4 regions of the Pseudoalteromonas sp. NZS11 genome follow, and region 1 is predicted to be linked to each of the others. Evidence: predicted binding sites of a transcription regulator. Region 1 holds the regulator's gene; each other region holds the start of a gene.
What was found. Region 1 encodes sigma-54, which starts transcription at its own class of promoters, with help from an activator protein. Its sites were predicted from a motif close to GTTGGCACGNNNNTNGNNT; they were not measured.
Positions count from the first base shown of each region.

Region 2: a site for sigma-54 is predicted at 2,369-2,387, ahead of I6E82_RS10365 (CsbD family protein). Genes of this name have one in related genera too.
Region 3: a site for sigma-54 is predicted at 3,686-3,704, ahead of I6E82_RS12800 (DUF1328 domain-containing protein). Genes of this name have one in related genera too.
Region 4: a site for sigma-54 is predicted at 3,594-3,612, ahead of glnA (glutamate--ammonia ligase). Genes of this name have one in related genera too.

Region 1 is NZ_JADYWP010000001.1:289,549-295,209, reverse strand. It holds gene kdsC (3-deoxy-manno-octulosonate-8-phosphatase KdsC) at 1-522, shown strand, start outside; gene lptC (LPS export ABC transporter periplasmic protein LptC) at 519-1,073, shown strand; gene lptA (lipopolysaccharide transport periplasmic protein LptA) at 1,063-1,608, shown strand; gene lptB (LPS export ABC transporter ATP-binding protein) at 1,605-2,330, shown strand; gene I6E82_RS01250 (RNA polymerase factor sigma-54) at 2,400-3,899, shown strand; gene hpf (ribosome hibernation promoting factor) at 3,925-4,212, shown strand; gene ptsN (PTS IIA-like nitrogen regulatory protein PtsN) at 4,217-4,669, shown strand; gene rapZ (RNase adapter RapZ) at 4,688-5,533, shown strand; gene I6E82_RS01230 (HPr family phosphocarrier protein) at 5,576-5,661, shown strand, end outside.
Region 2 is NZ_JADYWP010000004.1:164,812-170,472, forward strand. It holds gene I6E82_RS10360 (xanthine dehydrogenase family protein molybdopterin-binding subunit) at 1-2,055, shown strand, start outside; gene I6E82_RS10365 (CsbD family protein) at 2,124-2,321, opposite strand; gene I6E82_RS10370 (group II truncated hemoglobin) at 2,602-3,015, shown strand; gene hrpB (ATP-dependent helicase HrpB) at 3,099-5,525, shown strand; gene I6E82_RS10380 (nuclear transport factor 2 family protein) at 5,617-5,661, shown strand, end outside.
Region 3 is NZ_JADYWP010000005.1:164,586-170,246, reverse strand. It holds gene alaS (alanine--tRNA ligase) at 1-1,065, shown strand, start outside; gene I6E82_RS12820 (aspartate kinase) at 1,072-2,289, shown strand; gene csrA (carbon storage regulator CsrA) at 2,381-2,572, shown strand; gene I6E82_RS12810 (YcxB family protein) at 2,623-3,090, opposite strand; gene I6E82_RS12805 (hypothetical protein) at 3,223-3,414, opposite strand; gene I6E82_RS12800 (DUF1328 domain-containing protein) at 3,473-3,646, opposite strand; gene I6E82_RS12795 (OadG family protein) at 4,166-4,408, shown strand; gene oadA (sodium-extruding oxaloacetate decarboxylase subunit alpha) at 4,420-5,661, shown strand, end outside.
Region 4 is NZ_JADYWP010000009.1:112,946-118,606, reverse strand. It holds gene ntrC (nitrogen regulation protein NR(I)) at 1-330, opposite strand, end outside; gene glnL (nitrogen regulation protein NR(II)) at 345-1,415, opposite strand; gene I6E82_RS16530 (DUF4124 domain-containing protein) at 1,498-2,019, opposite strand; gene glnA (glutamate--ammonia ligase) at 2,132-3,538, opposite strand; gene typA (translational GTPase TypA) at 4,046-5,661, shown strand, end outside.

The DNA.
Region 1 (5,661 bases):
AGCGATGATGCAAAAGCACGCGCTAAAAAAGTAAAGCTACTTATATGCGATATTGATGGTGTATTTTCTGATGGCCGTATTTATCTTGGTAATCAAGGTGAAGAGCTAAAAGCATTTAATACAAAAGATGGTTTTGGCATTAAAGCGCTTATAAACAGTGGCTTTGAAGTGGCTGTAATTACTGGTCGTCATTCACAAATAGTGCAACAACGTATGAGCAGCTTAACCGTACAGCATATTTATCAAGGCCAAGAAAATAAGCTCATTGCCTATCAAGAATTAAAAGACAAACTCAACCTTAGCGATGAACAAATTGCTTATATCGGTGATGATGGTCCTGACATGCCCGTTATGGAATTAGTCGGCTTTACTGTTGCAGTAAATGATGCCCATCCACTTATTAAACGTTTATCACACTATGTAACGCAAATGCCTGGCGGCTTTGGTGCAGTAAGAGAGCTCACCGACTTACTTATGCTTGAAAATGGTAAAGCATTGACTACACAAGGCACTAGTTCATGAATGCAGCGCGCATAATATTAAGCGTTTTATTCATTAGCTGTATGGTTTGGCTTTGGTACCCTTATTTTACACAAACAAATATTGTGCCTCAGACTGAGCCTGAAGTTATTGCCAAGCCTGATTACATAGCCATTGAACTCAAACAAACAGCCTATGACGAACAAGGTAAAATTAGCCACAAAGTAACTGCGGCTAAAATGGAGCTATATCAACAATTAGGTTTTACGTTTTTTGAAAAACCTATTTTTACTTTATATAACGAAAAGCAAACGTGGCAAATAAATGCAGACGAAGCAACATTATACGAAGACAAACAATTAATTTTAGAAGGCAATGTGGTTGCCAAAAACTTAACCGATAACGCCATGATAGACAAAATCAATGCTGATAATATTCAGGTAGATATAAAACTATTAACAATGCGTTCGGAGCAACCCGTTATCATCACCGGACCCAATTTAAAAATCACTGGTAAAGGCCTAGAAGCCGACTTAAAAACCGAAGTGATAAAACTAATTAACCATACGCGAACCATATATTATGACCAATAAAATATTAAAATCACTTATTATTCCTACACTTATACTAGCGTTTAATAGTAGTGCTGCAGAGCAAAACACGCAACCGACTGCAAATCAAATTTCAATAAGCGCCGATAAGCAAGAAGGTCAATTAAAAGCTAATGTCGGGATTTTTGAGAAAAACGTTGAAATTATTCATGGTAACCGCCGTATCACAGCCGACCGCTTAGAAGTACATAAACGCGATGAACTTGGTGATAATAAACAATTATTAATTGCTACAGGTAGCCCTGCGCACTTTGAAGAAAAGCAATCAGATGGCACGACTATGAGCGCCAGTGCTGACGAAGTACGTTATGATGTATCTAAGCGTTTTTTAACGCTTGTTGGTAATGCACAAGTATCGCAAGCGGGACAAAAAATAAATGCTAAAAGCATTACCTACGATATAGAGCAGCAGCTAATCAGTGCCGAAAAAGATGAAAACTCAACTGACCGCGTTCACACAATTTTAGTACCAATCGAGACTAAAAAAAGTAAAAAAAGCGACAAAGGTCAACCATGAGCACATTAAAAGCAGAGCTATTAGCAAAGAGCTATAAAGGCCGTGAAGTTGTAAAAAACGTCGGTCTTGAAGTCAAAGCTGGCAGTATTGTTGGCTTACTTGGCCCTAACGGCGCAGGTAAAACTACCACGTTTTATATGATAGTAGGACTTGTACCTAGCGACAAAGGTAAAATATCGATAGACGATAACGATATTACTCTTTTACCTATGCATAGTCGTGCTAGATTAGGCATTGGCTACTTACCGCAAGAGTCTTCAATATTCAGAAAGCTGACTGTTTATCAAAACTTAATGGCCATTTTAGAAACGCGCAAAGAGTTAAATAAACAAGCTAGAGAAGACACTCTCGATAAATTATTAGATGAATTTAGCATACAACACATTCGTGATAGCCAAGGTATGGCATTGTCGGGTGGCGAACGTCGTCGTGTTGAAATAGCACGTGCGCTGGCAGCAGATCCTAAATTTATATTACTGGATGAACCATTTGCAGGTGTTGACCCGATTTCGGTATTAGATATAAAGAAAATAATAGAACATCTTAAAAATCGTGGGATTGGTGTATTAATTACCGATCATAACGTAAGAGAAACCCTTGATGTTTGTGAAAAAGCCTACATTGTTTCTCATGGGGAGCTGATTGCATCAGGTACTCCAGAACACGTATTAAATGATAAAACAGTACGCGATGTTTACTTAGGCGAGCAATTTAGGCTGTAACATTTACGCCATGTCTTTAAGCATCTGCTAGTATTAATTATAACAACATAAAAGGATTGTTAGAGATACATGAGGCAATCACTACAGCTGCGCATGGGCCAGCAACTTACAATGACTCCACAGTTGCAACAAGCTATTCGTTTGTTGCAACTCAGTACATTGGATCTCCAGCAAGAAATACAAGAAGCTCTCGACAGCAACCCGCTATTAGAGGTTGAAGAAGCAGACTATTCCGAAGACGCTGCAGGTAAAAACGAGCAAAAAGCAGATACAGATGACATAACTGTTAGCGCATCTGCCGATGATGCTCCAAGCGAATATGAACAAGATAGTGGTGAAGCACTTGCAAAAGACACGCTAAGTGACGACATGGCTATGGATGTTAGTTGGGATGAGTACATGAGTGCCGCCCCAGCAGCATCATCGGGTCCGATGCCTGAAGACGAATCAATATACCAAGGTGCCTCTACTGAAACGCTCCATGAGTATTTAATGTGGCAGTTACAACTAACGCCATTTAGCCCTACAGACGAAGCTATTGCTATTGCTATTGTAGAAGCCGTCGATGATTCAGGTATTTTAACACTAAGCTGCGAAGAGATTTTAGAAAGCTTTAATCAAGAAAACGAAGATGATAACGAAGTCGAACTTGATGAAATTGAAGCTGTATTAAAACGCATCCAACTGTTTGATCCTGTTGGTATTGCTGCACGTAGTTTACAAGAGTGTTTGTGTATTCAGCTTAACCAGTTTGATAAAGAAACACCTTACATTAATGAAACAAAAATGATTTTAACCGAGCATATTGATTTATTAGCTGCTCGTGACTATCGTACATTAATGAAGAAAACTAAGCTCAAAGAAGAAGAGCTTAAAGAAGTAATGACATTAATACATACTCTTAGCCCTAAACCTGCAGATACTATTGTAAGAGAAGAATCTGAGTATGTTATTCCTGATGTGTCAGTTAAAAAAATTAAAGGCCGCTGGGTTGTTGAGTTAAACCCAGATAGCATGCCTAAAATTCGTGTTAATAGCCAATACGCGGCAATGTCTCGCACTGTAAAATCCAGTGGTGACAGCCAGTTTATTCGCTCGCATTTACAAGAAGCTAAATGGTTTATTAAAAGCTTAGAAAGTAGAAACGACACGCTATTAAAAGTAACAAATTGTATTGTTAAGCAACAACAAGGCTTTTTTGAACACGGTCCTGAAGCCATGAAACCAATGGTTTTAAATGATGTTGCTGAAATGGTAGAAATGCACGAATCAACAATTTCGCGCGTAACAACCCAAAAGTATATGCACACACCCCGTGGTATATTTGAGCTTAAATATTTTTTCTCAAGCCATGTAAGCACCGAAAACGGTGGTGAATGTTCATCTACAGCAATCCGTGCGCTTATCCGAAAATTAATCGCAGCAGAAAACTCAGCAAAACCATTGAGTGATAGCAAAATAGCGGATATATTGGCTGAGCAAGGAATTAAAGTAGCGAGACGTACAATCGCAAAATACCGCGAATCTCTGGCTATTCCACCGTCAAATCAACGTAAAAGTTTGATTTAAGACGCAAAAAAAGAGGGTAATGCTTATGCAACTAAACTTAACTGGTCGTCACGTAGAATTAACCGATTCACTAAGAGACTATATTAATACCAAATTTGCGAAGCTAGAAAGACACTCTGATCATATTAATAATGTTCATGTCATTCTCGATGTAGAAAAATTAAATCAAAAAGCAGAAGCCACCATACACGTAAGCGGTGCTGAATTATTTGCCTCTACAGAACATCAAGATATGTATGCCGCCATTGACTCGTTGATCGACAAGCTCGATCGACAAGTAATTAAACACAAAGAGAAGCTTGCTCGACACTAATATGATGAAATTAAGCTCACTTATATGCCAGGACTGCAGCAAAGCTGCGGTCCTTTTTAATAGCAAAAAAAGAATTTTAGAGTTCATTAGCGAACTTGCTCACGACAAACTTCCGTATTTACCGCAACAAGATATTCTTAATGCTTTAATGAGCAGAGAAAAATTGGGTAGTACAGGTATAGGGCGTGGCATTGCCATTCCTCATGGAAGAATGAGCGGTGCAGAAGAGCCTTTGGCTTTAGTACTCGTTAGCGAAACTCCAATAAATTTTGATGCAATCGATAATCGCCCTGTTGATATTTTCGTCGCACTCATCGTACCAGATGGCGATAACCAGCAGCACTTAAAGACTCTAGCAACCATTGCTGATAAACTAAACAACAAAGATTTTTGTAAACAGTTACGCAGTGCAAAATCAGATGCTGAGCTTTACCAAGTTATTGTCAATCAATCATAGTTTTATAAAGGGTGTTAAATGGAGTTAATTATCATAAGCGGCCGTTCTGGTTCTGGAAAGTCGGTTGCTTTACGCGTTGTAGAAGATTTAGGTTATTATTGCGTAGATAATATTCCAGTTAACTTGCTTCCTTCATTAGTTCGCAGTGTGTCTGATAGCTATGATAAAATTGCTGTTAGCATTGATGTGCGTAACATCCCTAAACAACAAGATGAATTTAACGATATTCTTGAATACTTGCCTGGCTTTGCAAAACCTACGTTATTTTATTTAGATAGCGACGATCAAACATTGATCAAACGTTTTTCTGAAACTCGTAGATTACACCCACTATCAATTGACTCGTTGCCTCTTGATTTAGCCATCAAAAAAGAAAAAGAATTACTTGATGTATTAATCACCCGCGCCGACTTTATGATAGATACAACTGATTTAAGCGTTCATCAACTTGCTGAATCTATTCGTGAAAAGATTTTAGGTAAAAAAGATAAGCAACTGATTGTCACGTTTGAATCGTTTGGTTTTAAATACGGTATACCAAAAGAAGCAGATTACGTATTTGATGCACGCTTTTTACCCAATCCACATTGGGAACCTGAATTAAAACCTTTAAATGGGTTAGATCAACCTGTTAAAGATTATTTGGCCAATCACAGCATAGTGCAAAAATTCACATGGCAAATTCAAACATTTGTACAAACATGGTTACCGCACTTAGAGCGAAATAACCGCAGTTATTTAACCATTGCCATTGGGTGTACAGGCGGACAACATCGCTCTGTATATTTAGCGCAAACTATCGGTGAAAGTTTTGCAATGACACATCCCAATGTGAAAATTCGCCATCGCGAACAAGAAAAATAATATAGCTGAATAATCACCTGTTCAGCTTAGGTAGAGTAAGTTATGCATTGTGAAGACACTTTTTTAATAAAAAACAAATTAGGATTGCACGCTAGAGCAGCCACCGTGCTTGCCCAATTGGCAGTGCA
Region 2 (5,661 bases), on a different contig from region 1:
CGCTCTGAAATGGGTCAGCAAATTCGCACCGCGATTGCACAAATAGTTGCCGATGAAATGGAAGCCGCGTGGGATAAGGTTATTGTTATTCAGGGTAAGGGCGACCCTAAATACGGCGATCAAAATACCGATGGCTCGCGCAGTATTCGCTACAACATGCAGCGCCTGCGTGAAATGGGCGCAAGTGTACGTTACATGATGCAGCATGCTGCCGCTAAGTTTTGGAAAGTTGATCCACGAACCTGTACTGCTAATCAACACGTTGTTACACACAGCTCAGGTAAATCGCTTACTTATAAAGATTTAATCGACTTAGCGCTTACAATAACGCCACCAGAAGCTGACAAACTAACACTTAAAACACGCAAAGAATGGCGTTATATTAATACCGGCATGGCGCACATAGATTTAGCCGATTTAGTAACAGGTAAAGCTATATTTGCAGCCGATGTACGCGAACCACAAGCGCTGGTGGCTATAATTGAACGCCCGCCGGTAGTAGGCGGTGTTGTTAAGTCGTTTGATGCCAGTGCTACAAAAGCGATAAACGGCGTTATAGATGTTATTGAAATACCTGCACCAAAAGGCGCACCGCAGTTTCAGCCAAAAGGTGGCATTGCGATTATAGCTAAAAACACATGGGCTGCATGGCAAGGGCGTAAAGCATTAAAAGTCGTGTGGGATGATGGCAAAAATGGCGATTACAATTCAGAAGAATTTAAAAAGTCATTATTACAAACAGTACAAACTCCACAGGCAAACATACGTGATAAAGGCGATGCCATGGGCGTGTTGGCTAAATCGAGCAATAAATTGGTAGCTGATTATTACGCACCGCATCTTGCTCAAGCACCAATGGAGCCGCCTTGTGCAACAGCTATGTACAACAAAGACAGTGTTGATATATGGGCTGCTACGCAAAATCCACAAGCCGATATGAAAACAGTGGCGGCAATGCTTGGCATGGATGAGAGCAAAATTAATGTTCACGTTACCATGTTAGGAGGCGGTTTTGGGCGTAAGTCAAAACCTGACTTTTCAGCAGAAGCAGCTTACCTTTCAATGAAAGTAGGCAAACCTATTCGCGTGCAATGGACGCGTGAAGACGACATACAACATGGTTTTTACCATGCGGTTTCGGCTCAGCACATTGAAGCATCGCTAGATAAAAATGGCGCTATAGAATCTTATTTACACCGCACCGCGTTTTCACCGATCACCTCTACCTTTTCAGAAGGGGCGACTACGCCAGGAAGCTTTGAACTGCGCTTAGGATTTACCGATAACCCTATTAACACACCTAATATGAAGTTAGAAAACGGTGATGCGCCTGCTAAAGCACGAATTGGTTGGATGCGTTCTGTATCAAATATTTTTCATGCCTTTGCTATTCAGTCATTTATTGGTGAAGCAGCGCACAAAGCCGGTCGCGACCAAAAAGACTATTTACTAGACACTATAGGTCCGAGTCGTATTGTTGATGTAACAGAGCAAAATGCTACATACGATAATTACGGTGGCGATAAAGCGGTTTATCCTCTAGATATTGGCAGACTGCGCCATGTTATTGAAAAAGTAGCTGACATGAGTAAATGGGGGCGAGAGCTTCCTAAAGGTCGAGGTTTAGGCATAGCAGCACACAGAAGCTTTTTAACTTATGTAGCTACGGTAGTTGAAGTAGAAGTGTCGGATGCTGGCGATTTAAAAGTAATTAAGTCGTGGGTTGCCATTGATGCGGGTACGGTTGTAAACACCGACACCGTTAAAAACCAAACCCAAGGTGGCTCTATTTACGGTATTACAACTGCAATCAGCGATGGTATTACCTTTGATAAAGGGCGCGTACAGCAAAGTAATTTTCATGATTATCGCGTACCGCGTATGAGCGACGCACCTCTTGAGATTGACGTTGAAATTGTACAAAGCGATGCACCACCAGCAGGGGTAGGCGAGCCGTCTACACCAGTTTATGCGCCAGCATTATGTAATGCTATTTTTGCAGCGTGCGGAAAGCGTATTAGGCAGTTACCGATTGGTAACCAATTAAAAGCGTAGCTAAATAACCTACAGCTTAAACAAAAAAACCGCCAAATGGCGGTTTTTTTAAAAGCGGTTAACGCGGTTTAACGACCTTTTTCAAACTCATCAACTTCACGCTCTGCTTCTTCTTTAGATTTACCGTATTGCTGCTGAATTTTACCAACTAGCTCTGTACGGCTACCTTCAATTTTATCTAAATCGTCGTTGGTAAGATCGCCCCATTTTTGTTGAGCCTTACCTTTAAGTTCTTTCCAATTACCTTCGATACGATCGCTGTTCATAAGTTTATCCTTACTTTAGGTTAGTGAATTAACTGTCAGTTATAAAGTAGCAAGCCTTGTACCAAGGAATAATAATGGTTTTATTGTTTTTATTATCAGTTGGTTATATTTTCATGTTGAGCGATTTTGTTTTTAATATTGCGCTATTTATTAAAAAATATACATAGCAGCCTGTAATTATTGCTGACATAAGTTACGCCGCTTTGATGTAACTCATTCTTAAATTTTTGTTTTAAGCTAATATGCAGGTATTAAACAAAGTAGTTAACCTGAGTGAGTTATGAATACAAAAACGTGTGAATACGGAGTGGATGACTGCTCATACAAAATGGCAGGTGAGTTAGCAGGTATTACACAATTGGTGAATGCGTTTTACGACAATATGGACGCTTTAAAAGAGGCTGAAAATATAAGGAGTATGCATTCAAAAGACTTATCGGCATCGCGAAAAAAGCTCGCTTATTTTTTGTCGGGCTGGTTAGGTGGTCCTAAATTATACGCTGAACATTTAGGTAGTATTAACATACCTCAAGCGCATAAACATTTACATGTAGGAATTGAGCAAAGTGATGCATGGCTTTTATGCATGCAAAAAGCGGTTGATGAGCAACCTTACGAAGCACCATTTAAAATTTACTTAATGCAGCAATTACGAGTGCCTGCAGATCGAATTAGAATGGTGTCGGGTAGTTAATAGCAATTATTAATAAACATCTACCGCAGCTAGGCTTTGGTTTTTTGTTACAATGCCTGCAAAGCAATTTAGGGTAAATAGCTGTGCTGCCGGTTCAAGACATATATCAACAACTCGTTACTACATTACAAAGTAATCCTATTACGTTATTACAAGCGCCGCCTGGTGCGGGTAAATCTACGTGGTTGCCGCTGCAACTAATGCGCGATGGGCATTTTAAACGTATTGTAATGCTAGAGCCTCGCCGTTTAGCTGCACGTAATATTGCCAGTTACCTAGCAATGTGCCAAAACGAGAGTGTTGGGCAAAGTGTGGGCTTGCGGATTAGGGGCGAGAGTAAAGTAAGCGCTAATACGCGCCTCGAAATAGTCACCGAAGGCATGCTAACGCGCATGCTGCAAAACGACCCCGAATTAAGCGATATAGATTTACTTATATTTGATGAATTTCATGAGCGTTCAATTGCAGCCGATACCTCACTTGCCTTTGCGCTCGAGACCCAAAGTGCGCTGCGTGAAGATTTAACCATTATGCTTATGTCGGCAACGCTTGATACTGAGCGTTATACAGCGTTTTTTGACTGCCCTGTAATTCAATCGAGCGGTCGCAGCTACCCAATAGACGAAATATACATACCCATAAAAGATGAAAGCCGTTGGCTTGATGCAATTCCTAGCATAATAAAACAAGCACTTAATGAGCAAACAGGTAGCGCATTGGTATTTTTACCTGGGCAATTTGAAATACTACGCGTGCAACAAGCACTCACCGATTTACCTAGTAACTGCCAAGTCGCAACGCTATTTGGCGAGCAAGATAAAGCTAATCAGCAAGCCGCTATTGCTTCTGCACCAAACGGTATGCGCAAAGTAGTGCTTACCACCAATGTAGCCGAAACCAGTTTAACTATTGAAGGCATACGCATTGTAATTGACAGCGGCAAGCGCCGTGCAGCTACCTTTAATTTAAAAACAGGGGTTACTGAGCTCACAACACAAAGTATATCGCGCTCATCTGCTGTGCAGCGTGCAGGACGTGCAGGGCGAATAGAGCCGGGCATTGTTTATCGAATTGGCTCAAAGCAAACCTTTGAGCGACGTAATAGCCACGACAATCCCGAAATACTCACATCAGACATAAGCCAACTTATGCTTGAGGCAAAGCAATGGGGAGCCAGTATTGATGAGCTAACCTTGCTCGATAAGCCCACTGAGCAACAATGCAAGCAAGCAAGTAACCTGCTTAATATGCTTGAAGCTATTGATAGCAAAGGTAAGCTCACACCGCTTGGCAGTAAAATGCTAGGTTTTGGTGCTGATATTCGTTTGGCGCATATGCTACTAAAAGCCCAAATACTTGATGACCAACTCCCTGGTATTTTTAAGCTCGCTATTTATTTAGTGGCATTACTTGAGAGCCGAGTAAATAGTGCAAACGAGTTGAGTTTAGCGCTGCATAGCCAACAGCAACGTCCGCATCCGGTATTTAAACAACAGTTAAAATATTGGCAAAGCCGCTTAAAAGTAAAAGACGAAAACAGCGAATTAAATACGCATTATATTAGTTTGCTAGTGGCATTGGCATACCCCGATCGCATCGCTAAAAAACGTGGTAATGGTTATTTACTTGCCAATGGTGCAGGTGCTGAGTTAAATGCCGATTACTGGCACAACGACGATTACTTAGCTATAGCAACCATGGGCGGGCACAAAGGAGGGCGTATATTTGCAGCCACCGCGCTTAACCCATTTGAGTTACAAGACTATTTACCGCATTTATTTAGTGAACTTACTCGCTGTGAGTTTGACGAAAAATCAGCACGTTTTATTCATCAAGATGAAGTAAAGCTCGGGGCTATAACGCTCAGCAGCCAGCCTAGTAAACAAAAACTAGATAAGAGCGAGCGCGCTAAAGCGTGGCTAAACTTATTTGCTAAACACGGTTTTGCATTATTTAACGAGCAACCTGATGCGCAGCAATTGCTGATACGTATGAGTCTAGCAAGTAAGTTATTACCCGATAAATTTCCAAAAACAAATGAGCAACAACTCATTCAAAATGCAGCGCAGTGGCTAAGCGTGTTTTTAGAAGATATTAAAACGCTCACGCAGCTTAAAAAGTTTAACTACTTTGAAGCATTACAAAACTGTTTTGATTGGCAACAACAAACCGCTTTAAAAGCACTGTTACCACTGCGCTTAACGGTGCCAAGTGGCTCAAATATAAAAATAGAATACCAGCTTGATGGCCCCGCAAAGCTAAGCGTGCGTATGCAAGAAGTTTACGGCTTGACCAGTACGCCTATGCTTGCCAACGGTAAACTGCCACTGCTTATGGAGCTGCTATCGCCAGGTAAACGCTCATTGCAACTTACTCAAGATTTAGCCCACTTTTGGGCTAGCAGTTACCGCGATGTGCAAAAGGAAATGAAAGGTCGTTACCCTAAGCATTTTTGGCCAGACGACCCTGCCAACAGCGTTGCAACAAATAGAGTAAAGAGCAAAATGTAGGTGTTAATTCACTTAAAACTGATTTTGTTTGATTATTGAACTTACTAAGGTAATGTACCTATAAAATATTTTTAACTACAGGGAATAGTCAATGAGGTTACTTTTAACGTTAGGTTTGGCTCTAGTAGCTGCTTTT
Region 3 (5,661 bases), on a different contig from region 1:
GTTACTAATACCACTAAGCTTGGTAATGCTTTTGCTCACCACGGTACTGTACAAGGTCGTATTGGTGTTAATGACAAAGTTGACGCCACTATTGATGATACGCGCCGCGACAGCATTAAGAAAAACCACACAGCTACGCATATTTTACACGAAGCACTACGCCAACTATTAGGCGACCATGTAGGCCAAAAAGGCTCACTTGTTCAGCCAGATCGTTTACGTTTTGACTTTTCGCATTTTGAAGCAGTTACTAAAGATGAGCTACGTGAAATTGAGCGTGTAGTTAATGACGAGATTCGTCGTAACTTTGCACTTAATACTGAGCTTATGGCTATTGATGATGCTAAAGCGAAAGGTGCTATGGCATTGTTTGGCGAAAAGTACGATGACGAAGTACGTGTAGTTACTATTGGCGACTACTCTATTGAGCTTTGTGGTGGTACTCACGTTGAGCGCGCTGGCGATATTGGTTTATTCAAAATTGTATCTGAAAGTGGTATTGCCGCAGGTGTTCGCCGAATTGAAGCGGTAACCGGTGCAGATGCTGTAGCGTACGTTAGCGAGCAAGAGCAACAACTTAGCGATGTTGCAGCTTTAGTTAAAGGCGATAGCGCATCGGTACTTGAAAAAGTAACTGCGTTGCTTGAAAAATCTAAAGGCCTTGAAAAGCAAATTGCACAGCTTAGCGATAAGCTAGCAAGTGCAGCGGGCGCGTCTTTACTTGATTCGATTGTTGAAATTAATGGCGTTAAGCTACTTGTAGCAAACGTTGAAGGTACTGAATCTAAAGCGCTTCGCGGTATGGTTGATGACCTTAAAAACAAGATTGGCTCAGGTGTTATTGCACTGGGTGTTGCCAGTGGCGACAAAGTAAGCCTAATTGCCGGTGTAACGAAAGACTTAACAGGCAAGGTAAAAGCCGGTGAGTTAGTTAACCATATGGCAGGTCAAGTAGGTGGTAAAGGTGGCGGTCGTCCAGATATGGCACAAGCCGGTGGTAGTGAACCACAAAACCTTGCTGCTGCACTAGATAGCGTTACAGCTTGGTTAACTGAGCGTACTTAAGCCTAAGTGGCGCTTATTGTTCAAAAATTCGGTGGCACTTCGGTCGGCTCAATAGAGCGAATTGAAGCAGTCGCCGACCTTGTTGTTAAAACCAGGCAACAAGGACATCAAGTGGTTGTGGTGCTCTCGGCTATGTCGGGAGAAACCAACCGCTTAATTAACCTCGCCAAACAAATTGATACTCGCCCGAGTAGCCGTGAACTAGATGTACTTATTAGCACCGGAGAGCAGGTTTCTGTATCACTGCTTGCTATGGCTATTATCAAACGTGGTCATTCAGCTGTAAGCTTATTAGCCGATCAAGTCAATATTCTAACCGACAACATGTTTGGTAAAGCTCGTATTGCTGAGGTTGCTGCTACGCGCTTAAAGCATGAGCTTGAGCATAATCGTATTGCTATTATTGCTGGGTTTCAGGGACGTGATATTGAGGGCAATATTACAACGCTTGGACGCGGCGGCACCGATACATCGGCTGTAGAAATAGCAGCGGCTATAAAAGCCGACGAATGCCAGATCTATACAGACGTTGACGGCGTATATACTACAGATCCTCGTGTTGAACCTAACGCGCGCAGAATGAGCCAAGTTACTTTTGCCGAAATGCTAGAGCTGGCAAGTTTAGGCGCAAAAGTTTTGCATATTCGTTCAGTAGAAGCTGCAGGTAGACACAATGTGCCACTTAGGGTGCTTTCTAGTTTTAATCCTGATGAAGGCACATTAATAAGTTTTGAGGAGAACGATATGCCAAGCAAGGTGGTATCGGGGATTGCGTTTAATCGTGACGAATGTTTAATTAAAGTAGATGGTGTGCCAAGCGGTACGCAATATCTTTCAAAAATATTGAAACTTTTTGCTGATAATGGCATCGAAATAGATATGATTAATCAAGTTAATCATATCTTTGAAAAAATAGACTATGCTTTTACTGTGCACTCGAATGATTATCTGCAAGCACTTGAATTATTGAGCGAAGATCAAGCTCAACTCAGTGCTCAAAATATAAGCGGATTACCAACGGTAGCTAAAGTTTCTGCTGTTGGAATGGGTATGAAATCGCATTCTGGTGTAGCAAGTTTATTTTTTGATGCATTAGCGCAGGAAAATATTAATGTGGTTTTAGTCTCGACTTCTGAGATTAAAATTTCAGTTTTAATAGATGAAAAGTACCTAGAGTTGGCAGTTCGTGCATTACACAAAGCATTTTTAACAGAAAATGGATAGATTGAGAGTTTTTACTTACTTTTCAGTCTAATTTTCATTAGTATGTTTAAGCGGAATCTTATAATTTTTATTGGAACATGGGAGCAAGAGAATGCTAATACTAACTCGTAGAGTAGGTGAAACCCTAATGATTGGTGACGAAGTAACAGTTACTGTTCTAGGTGTTAAAGGAAATCAAGTTCGAATCGGTGTTAATGCACCAAAAGACGTATCAGTGCATCGTGAAGAGATTTACATGCGCATACAAGCTGAAAAGTCGAACCCTAATCCGGGCAATGCTTAATCAACACGTATACGTAGTTGAGTAATTAACTCAACTAGTCAAAAAGCCACTCACTGAGTGGCTTTTTTGTTTATAAAAGCGAGTGTTTCTGGGGTTAGTATTTGTTTTGAAATGTATTGCATGCCGCTTTTATTTTTAATAATAATACCTTGCTGAGTATCTATTACTTCGCTTATGTCTTGCCAAGTTAGCTGAAAGCTTTTGTAATGATTAGCCGATTTAATGCCTTCTTCATCAAAGGTAAGTGTTACCTCAGAGCCTGACGCTCTGCTGAGCATTTGTCTGGTTACCCACCAAGGTCTGCGATAGTAAAAAGCGACGCACTCTAGTACACCTAGCATGATCATAAACGATCCTAAGTAATGATCGTTTAAAACATAAATGCCAAATAAACCAAGCGCAACGAGGAGTACAAGTAAAAAGTACTTAGGTTTGGCGCGCTTACTGTAGGGGAGTGACTCGTCAAAGCACTCGTAAAAGTAAGGTTTATCTAGTGTGTAGGTTGTTGTAAATGCCATATTGCCTTGCTTTAAATATCGTTTTTTTTATTTTAACAAGCTAACCGCTAAATGAGCAGCTTTATAGTCAGTGATTTTATTACAGACACAAAAAAACGGCCCTAAGGCCGTTTTTTAGCGATACAAGAAGAATTAACAGTTAGTTTCTTCAGCGTTTACGCCTTCTTTAACATTTTCACATGCATCTTCTACTTTGTTTTGCACGTCAGTTACTGCTTCGTCAATACGTTCGCCTGCGTCTTCTGCATGATTATCTTCACAACCCATGATGAAGAAACTTGCGAATAGACCGATTAGTGCTGCTTTTACAGTTGTTGAATTCATAATGTAATTCCTTGTAAGTATTAATTAAATTTTAGTGTTTGTTAGTTGAATGCTTTATCTACCTGGGTGATTTACCACGTAGTGCACCTGAAACTAATGAGATCACTAAAAGTACTAAAAATATAAAAAATATAATTTTTGCTATACCAGCTGCGGCACCTGCGATGCCACCAAAACCTAACACTGCAGCGATTAAAGCAATAACTAAAAATGTAATTGTCCAGCGTAACATTGTTTTCTCCTTGGTTATCAAATTTGCTCACAATAACTAATGCCAGTTATATGCCAAAGTTTATTTTTGTTTTATATCAGATAGTTATGGTTTTTAACTGAGTTTTTAGTTATTAGTTAGTTAGTAATTTTTACGCTTTGTTATGTAAGTTATTCACACTGTTACAAGTTACCGGTAAATATTCACTAAAAACAATGCTTTTGGTAAGACCAATTAACAATTGATGTGTGTTTTTGTACTTATTATAAAATTTGGCAGTTATTTTTATTAAGTTGAATAGTTAATTAACAACTTCCATATAACTATTAGCTATAGTCGTTATTTTCTGTATGTATTGTAGGGCGCATGATTGCTGGGTTATGGCATGTAAATTTGTTGAGTGTTATGTTGTTTATAGTTTAATTGGTTTTACCAATTTACAAGATGTAGACAAAGCGACTAGTTTTGTTATTATCCAGTGAATAAATATTTAATTAAATCGATTTTTTATTTTCGATATGGGTTTCAAGGGGGAGAAAAATGGATATAGGTGCTCTACTCACAACGGCTGGTAGCTTAATGCTAACTGGTATGGTTGGGGTGTTTGTATTTCTGTCGATATTAATTGGTGCAGTAACGCTTATGTCTAATTTGGTGACGCGCTATAGCGAACCAGAGGCATCACCAGCTAAATCACCGTCTTTTAAATCTCAAGGTGTGCCTAATGAGCACATCGCTGCTATTAGTGCTGCCATTGCTCAGTACAAATCAAATAATAAATAAGGGGCACACACATGGCTAAATTAAAATTAACAGAATTGGTATTACGCGATGCGCACCAATCATTGCTCGCAACACGTATGCGCCTAGACGATATGCTACCTATTGCTAGCAAGCTAGATGATGCAGGTTATTGGTCTATTGAATCGTGGGGCGGTGCTACATTTGATTCGTGTATTCGTTATTTAGGCGAAGATCCTTGGGAGCGTATTCGTGCGCTTAAAAAAGCGATGCCTAATACTAAACAGCAAATGCTATTACGCGGTCAAAACCTATTAGGCTACCGCCATTACGCTGATGATGTAGTTGAAAAGTTTGTAGAACGCGCACATAAAAATGGCGTTGACGTATTTCGTATATTTGATGCAATGAACGATGTACGTAACCTAGAAACAGCGATTAAAGCGGCTATAAAAGTAGGCGCGCATGCTCAAGGTACTATTTCGTACACGGTAAGTCCTGTTCATACGCTTGATATGTGGCTGACTCTTGCTAAGCAATTAGAAGATTTAGGCTGTCACTCAATTTGTATTAAAGATATGGCGGGTTTATTAAAGCCGTACGATGCTGAAAAACTAATTAAAGCTCTTAAAGAAACCGTATCGGTTCCTATTGCTATGCAGTGCCACGCTACAACAGGTTTAAGTACTGCGACTTATCAAAAAGCGATTGATGCAGGCATTGATATGCTTGATACCGCTATTTCATCTATGAGTATGACTTACGGACACACAGCAACTGAAACTATTGTATCGATAGTTGAAGGAACTGAGCGCGATACTGACCTTGACTTAAACCATCTAGAAGAAATTGCTGCTTACTTTAGAGATGTACGTAAAAAATATGCGGCATTTGAAGGTAGCTTAAAAGGGGTTGATGGTCGTATTTTACTAGCTCAAGTACCTGGTGGCATGCTTACAAACATGGAAAACCAACTTAAAGAGCAAGGCGCGGCAGATAAGCTTAATGAAGTTTTGCTTGAGATCCCACGTGTACGTGAAGATCTTGGCTTTTTACCTTTAGTAACACCTACGTCGCAAATCGTAGGTACTCAAGCAGTACTTAACGTGCTAACCGGTGAGCGTTATAAAACAATTACTAAAGAAACTGCTGGCGTATTAAAAGGTGAATATGGCTTAACACCAGCACCAATGAATAAAGAGCTACAAGAGCGTGTGCTTGATGGAGCAGAGGTTATTACTTGTCGCCCTGCAGATAACATTGCACCAGAGCTTGCAACGCTTGAAGCTGAGTTA
Region 4 (5,661 bases), on a different contig from region 1:
CACTGCTTCGTTTAAATCAAACGGCTTAGCTAGGTATTCAAAAGCACCTTTTTGGAATGCATTTACAGCTGAGTCTAAATCTGAGTGCGCAGTCATTATAATAACCGGCAGCCCAGGGTTTTGCTCTGCAATAAGTTCAAGCAACGCCATACCATCCATACCAGGCATTCGTACGTCAGAAACTAAAACAGTAGGTTGGCTAAACTTTAGTGCGCTTAGTACATCTTGCGCATTAGCAAAGCTCTCTGTGTTAAACCCTGCACGGGTTAGTGCTTTTTCAAGTACAAATCGAATAGAAGCATCATCATCTACAAGCCAAACTGTTTTCATGCAAACTCCAAACATTAATCTGCAAAGGGCAGATAGATATTAAATTCAGTATGTCCAGGCCAGCTATCACATTCTATATAGCCATCATGTTGATCTATCAGTGTTTGCGCTATTGAGAGTCCTAACCCAGAGCCACCTTCTTTATTGGTGATCATAGGGTAGAACAGTGTTTCGCGTACACTGGGATCAATACCTGGTCCGTTATCAGATATTTGGATCAACAAGGCTTTTTTAGGTGCTTTACCTGGGCGACGATGCTGATGATTAATGCGGGTTTTTATTGTTATTTCACCGCCATCTACAAGCGCCTGTTGGGCGTTTCGAACAATATTTAATACTACTTGCTGAATTTTGCCTTGATCAATGTATACATCAGGAATACTTGGGTCGTAATCTTTAACCAAGCTAATATTAGAACAATTATCTAACGTACTTAGCCTTGCAACTGATTCAAGTGATTGATGTATATTGCCATACGATTTTTGCGGAAGTTGATTGGGCCCCAAAAGCCTATCTACTAGTTCGCGTAATCGGTCGGCTTGCTCAATGATGAGCTCAGCACATTGATCTCTTTCTTGTTGATCAACCTCATACTGCAATAACTGCGCCGCTCCGCGAATTCCACCTAAAGGATTTTTAATTTCGTGAGCTAAGCCTCTAATTAGGTTTCGGGCAGCTTGATATTGATGCATTTGATTAGACGCTTGGTCATGCTTAATTTCGTCATCGGTTTGGCGCCACTCAAATAAAATATAAAGCGAGCCATTAAACTTAATTTGTCGTGTACTTACGGCTACTTTTGCATGGCGAGAATCGCTAAAAACCACGTCAGCTCTGTGCTGCTGGCAATCTACGCCTTCAACTAATGAGTATTGTTCTATACGCTGTAAATCGATTGAATGGTAGTTAAAAAGGCTATCAAACGGTTGTTCTAACAAGCGCTTATTACCAAGGCCAAGCAGCTCGCTGGTACTAGTATTGGCATATACAACGGTAAAGTTTTTATCAAGTAACATGATAGCGGTTGTTTGATTTTGCCAAATGGCATCGAGTAGCTCAGGGCTAAAGTTTTTATTATTAATCATAGCTGCACCATTTTAGTGCGTGGATGTTTGCAAGCAAGTTATATGGTTAAATACACTGCTGCACGTTTAGTAATGCCCCAATTTAGTTACCTAGGTTTAGCCCTTTTCGGTGCATAAAAAATATGCAGGGTTCGCTTGTAGCAATAACTTGGTTTTTACTATTAAAAAGCTTTAATTGTAGTGTGTGCTGACCACGTTCTACATCTCTAATTGCAAAGGTTGAGCTGTCACTGGCTGGGCCGTGTGCTTTACCATCAATAAAAAGTTGTATAGTAAAACCAGTTTCAAAGCGTGGTTTTATTCGGCTAGTTACATAAACAGTGCCGGTATTTTCACGAATAGTCTGGTTATGATCAGGGGAGGAAATAGCAATACTAAAGGCCGCTTGTTGAGGCTGAGGTTGCTCGTCAAAAATGTCAGTATTTGTTGCAGGCATATTAAGATCTTGGCTGGTGAGCTTTACCTCTTGAGCCCCTTTATGAGGGGTGTCTGAGAACACTAATACGCCATTTTTATCTTTCCAAGCGTATATTTTTGTTTCACCGGCATAACCATAATTACTTAATCCTAAAGTAATTAATAGTAATAAAATCTTGTTATTCACTCTGCAGCCCTGCATTTTTATCGGTAACTTAACTTTAGTGGAGATTGACTAATTTTACCATTAAAAAAGCCCGCAAAGCGGGCTTGAGAACACACATATTTTTACAGCTTAATTAACAGCTGTAGTACATTTCAAACTCAACTGGATGAGTTGTCATGTTAAGCTTTTCAACTTCTTTAGACTTAAGTTCGATGTAAGCATCGATTAAGTCATCAGTGAATACGCCACCTTGAGTTAAGAATTCACGGTCTGCGCTAAGTGCAGATAGTGCTTCGTCAAGTGATGCTGCAACAGTTGGAATTTCTGCTGCTTCTTCAGCTGGTAAGTCGTATAAATCTTTATCCATAGCATCGCCAGGATGGATCTTGTTTTTGATACCATCAAGGCCAGCCATAAGCATTGCTGAGAAAGCAAGGTATGGGTTAGCAGTTGGATCCGGGAAGCGTACTTCAATACGACGACCTTTTTCAGATGGAACCACTGGGATACGGATTGATGCAGAACGGTTACGTGCAGAGTATGCAAGCATAACTGGTGCTTCAAAACCTGGTACTAAACGTTTGTACGAGTTAGTAGACGCATTTGCAAAAGCGTTAATTGCTTTAGCATGCTTGATGATGCCGCCAATGTAGTAAAGTGCATCTTCAGAAAGACCGCCGTACTTATCACCAGCAAAAAGGTTTACACCATCTTTAGCAAGTGACTGGTGACAATGCATACCAGAACCGTTATCACCAACAACTGGCTTAGGCATAAACGTTGCTGTTTTACCGTATAAGTGAGCCATGTTATGGATAACATATTTCATTTCTTGAATTTCATCCGCTTTTAATACCATTGTATTAAAGCGAGTAGCGATTTCGTTTTGACCTGCTGTTGCTACTTCGTGGTGATGTGCTTCTACTACTTGGCCCATTTCTTCTAGAACTAGACACGTAGCTGAACGCCAATCTTGGAAGTCATCAACTGGAGCAACTGGGAAGTAACCGCCTTTAACACCTGGACGATGACCAGTGTTGCCATCTGCATATTCTTTATCTGAGTTCCAAGCAGCTTGCTTAGAATCAATTTTGTACATAGAACCAGACATATCTGATTTGTATTTAACATCGTCAAATACGAAAAATTCTGGCTCAGGGCCAAATAAAACAGTGTCTGCAATGCCTGTAGAACGCATGTAATCTTCAGCACGCTTAGCAACAGAACGCGGGTCGCGCTCATAGCCTTGTAGTGTAGAAGGCTCTACTACGTCACAACGTAAAATTAATGTCGCTTCTTCAGTGAAAGGGTCTAGTTTGATTGACTCAGGAACTGGCATTAATACCATGTCTGATTCGTTTATGCCTTTCCAGCCTGCAATTGAAGAACCGTCGAACATTTTACCGTCTTCGAAAAAATCTTCATCAACTTGGTGATGAGGAATCGATACATGTTGCTCTTTACCCTTAGTGTCAGTAAAGCGTAAATCAATGAACTTGACGTCATTTTCTTTAATAAAATCTAAAACCGATTGTGACATGTGTCCTCCAACTATTGGGTTTTGTTATTGCTGCATAATTGCTTTGGTATTTACTAAGCTGATTTTGTGCCATTATTGTAACTGGCTGTTTATAAATTAAAAAAATATCATTGCATCAAAATGGAATATATAAACGCACCATCTTGGTGCGTAAATATTCCATTTCGGTGCAAAATTTACAGAGCGTAATTTGTTGTTAATTTAATCAGCTGAAATTAGCATAACCTAAATGTAAAAGAGTAACAAAAAGATCGGAAAAATAGCCAAAAAGACTGTTTTTCAAAAAAATATTGAAATTTAATTCATATAATTGTCATATATAAAACAGATACTTAGTAAAAGTATTGAGAAAGTTTTAAAATATGTATTGGATAAACTTTCATCCATGTCATTAATGAGGGATAATATGCGCCCTTTTAAATCCTATGCTGGGACATCTCGCGAAAGCGTGGATGAGTGCGTAGATCTTGCAGGATCATTGAGAATTTAATTTCTCTGAGTAAATATATGAGCATCGAAAAGTTAAGAAATATAGCGATTATCGCGCACGTTGACCACGGTAAAACAACTCTGGTTGACAAACTACTTGAGCAATCAGGTACATTAGAAACACGCGGCGGTAACGAAGAGCGCGTGATGGACTCAAACGACATTGAGAAAGAACGTGGTATTACCATTTTGGCTAAAAACACAGCCATCTCTTGGAACGACTACCATATCAATATCGTAGATACTCCGGGACACGCCGATTTCGGTGGTGAAGTTGAACGCGTACTTTCGATGGCTGACTCAGTATTATTACTTGTTGATGCTCAAGAAGGTCCAATGCCACAAACGCGTTTCGTTACGCAAAAGGCATTCGCGCAAGGCTTAAAGCCAATCGTAGTTATCAATAAAATTGATAAGCCAGGTTCACGTCCTGATTGGGTTATGGATCAAATCTTTGATTTATTCGACAACCTTGGCGCAACTGACGAACAGTTAGATTTTAAAGTAATCTACGCTTCAGCTATCAACGGCTGGGCAACACTAGATTTAGACGAGCCATCAGACAACATGGAACCTATGTTCAAGATGATCGTTGACGAAGTATCACCACCGGATGCAGATCCTGAAGGTGACTTCCAAATGCAAATTTCTCAACTAGATTACAACTCTTATGTTGGTGTAGTTGGTATTGGTCGTATTAAACGTGGTTCTGTTGCTCCTAACCAACAAGTTACTATTATCAGTGCTGATGGCACTACACGTAATGGTAAAATTGGCGCAGTACAAAGCTACCTAGGTCTTGAACGTATCGAAACTGATAGAGCTTACGCTGGTAACATCGTAACTGTAACAGGTATTGGTGAGCTTAAGATTTCTGATACAGTTTGTTTCCCAGGAAACGTTGAAGCATTACCACCACTAAGTGTTGATGAGCCAACTGTAACAATGACATTCTCTGTAAATAACTCACCTTTCTGTGGTAAAGAAGGTAAGTTTGTAACGTCACGTAATATCCGTGAACGTTTAGACAAAGAATTAGTACACAACGTAGCACTTCGCGTTGAAGATACTGGTAGCCCAGATAGCTTCCGTGTTTCTGGTCGTGGTGAATTACACCTAGGTATCTTAATTGAGAACATGCGTCGTGAAGGTTACGAGCTTTCAGTTTCTCGTCCAGAAGTTATCTTACGTACTGTAGATGGCGTTCTAGAAGAACCGTTTGAAACAGTGACTATTGACTGTCAAGACGAGCATCAGGGTTCTGTTATGGAACAAGTTGGCCTACGTAAAGGTGAACTTACTAACATGACTCCAGATGGCAAAGGCCGTATGCGTTTAGATTTCATGATCCCTAGCCGTGGTTTAATTGGTTTCCAAACTGATTTCATGACGCTTACTTCGGGTTCTGGTCTTATGTACCATACGTTCGATCATTACGGTCCTCACAAAGGTGGCGACATCGGTGTTCGTAAGAACGGCGTAATGATTGCAAACGCAACTGGTAAAGCACTTACTAACGCATTATTCAACTTACAAGAACGCGGCCGTTTATTCATCGGTCACGGTGTTGAAGTATACGAAGGTATGGTTATCGGTATTCATAACCGTGATAACGACCTTACAGTTAACGCCCT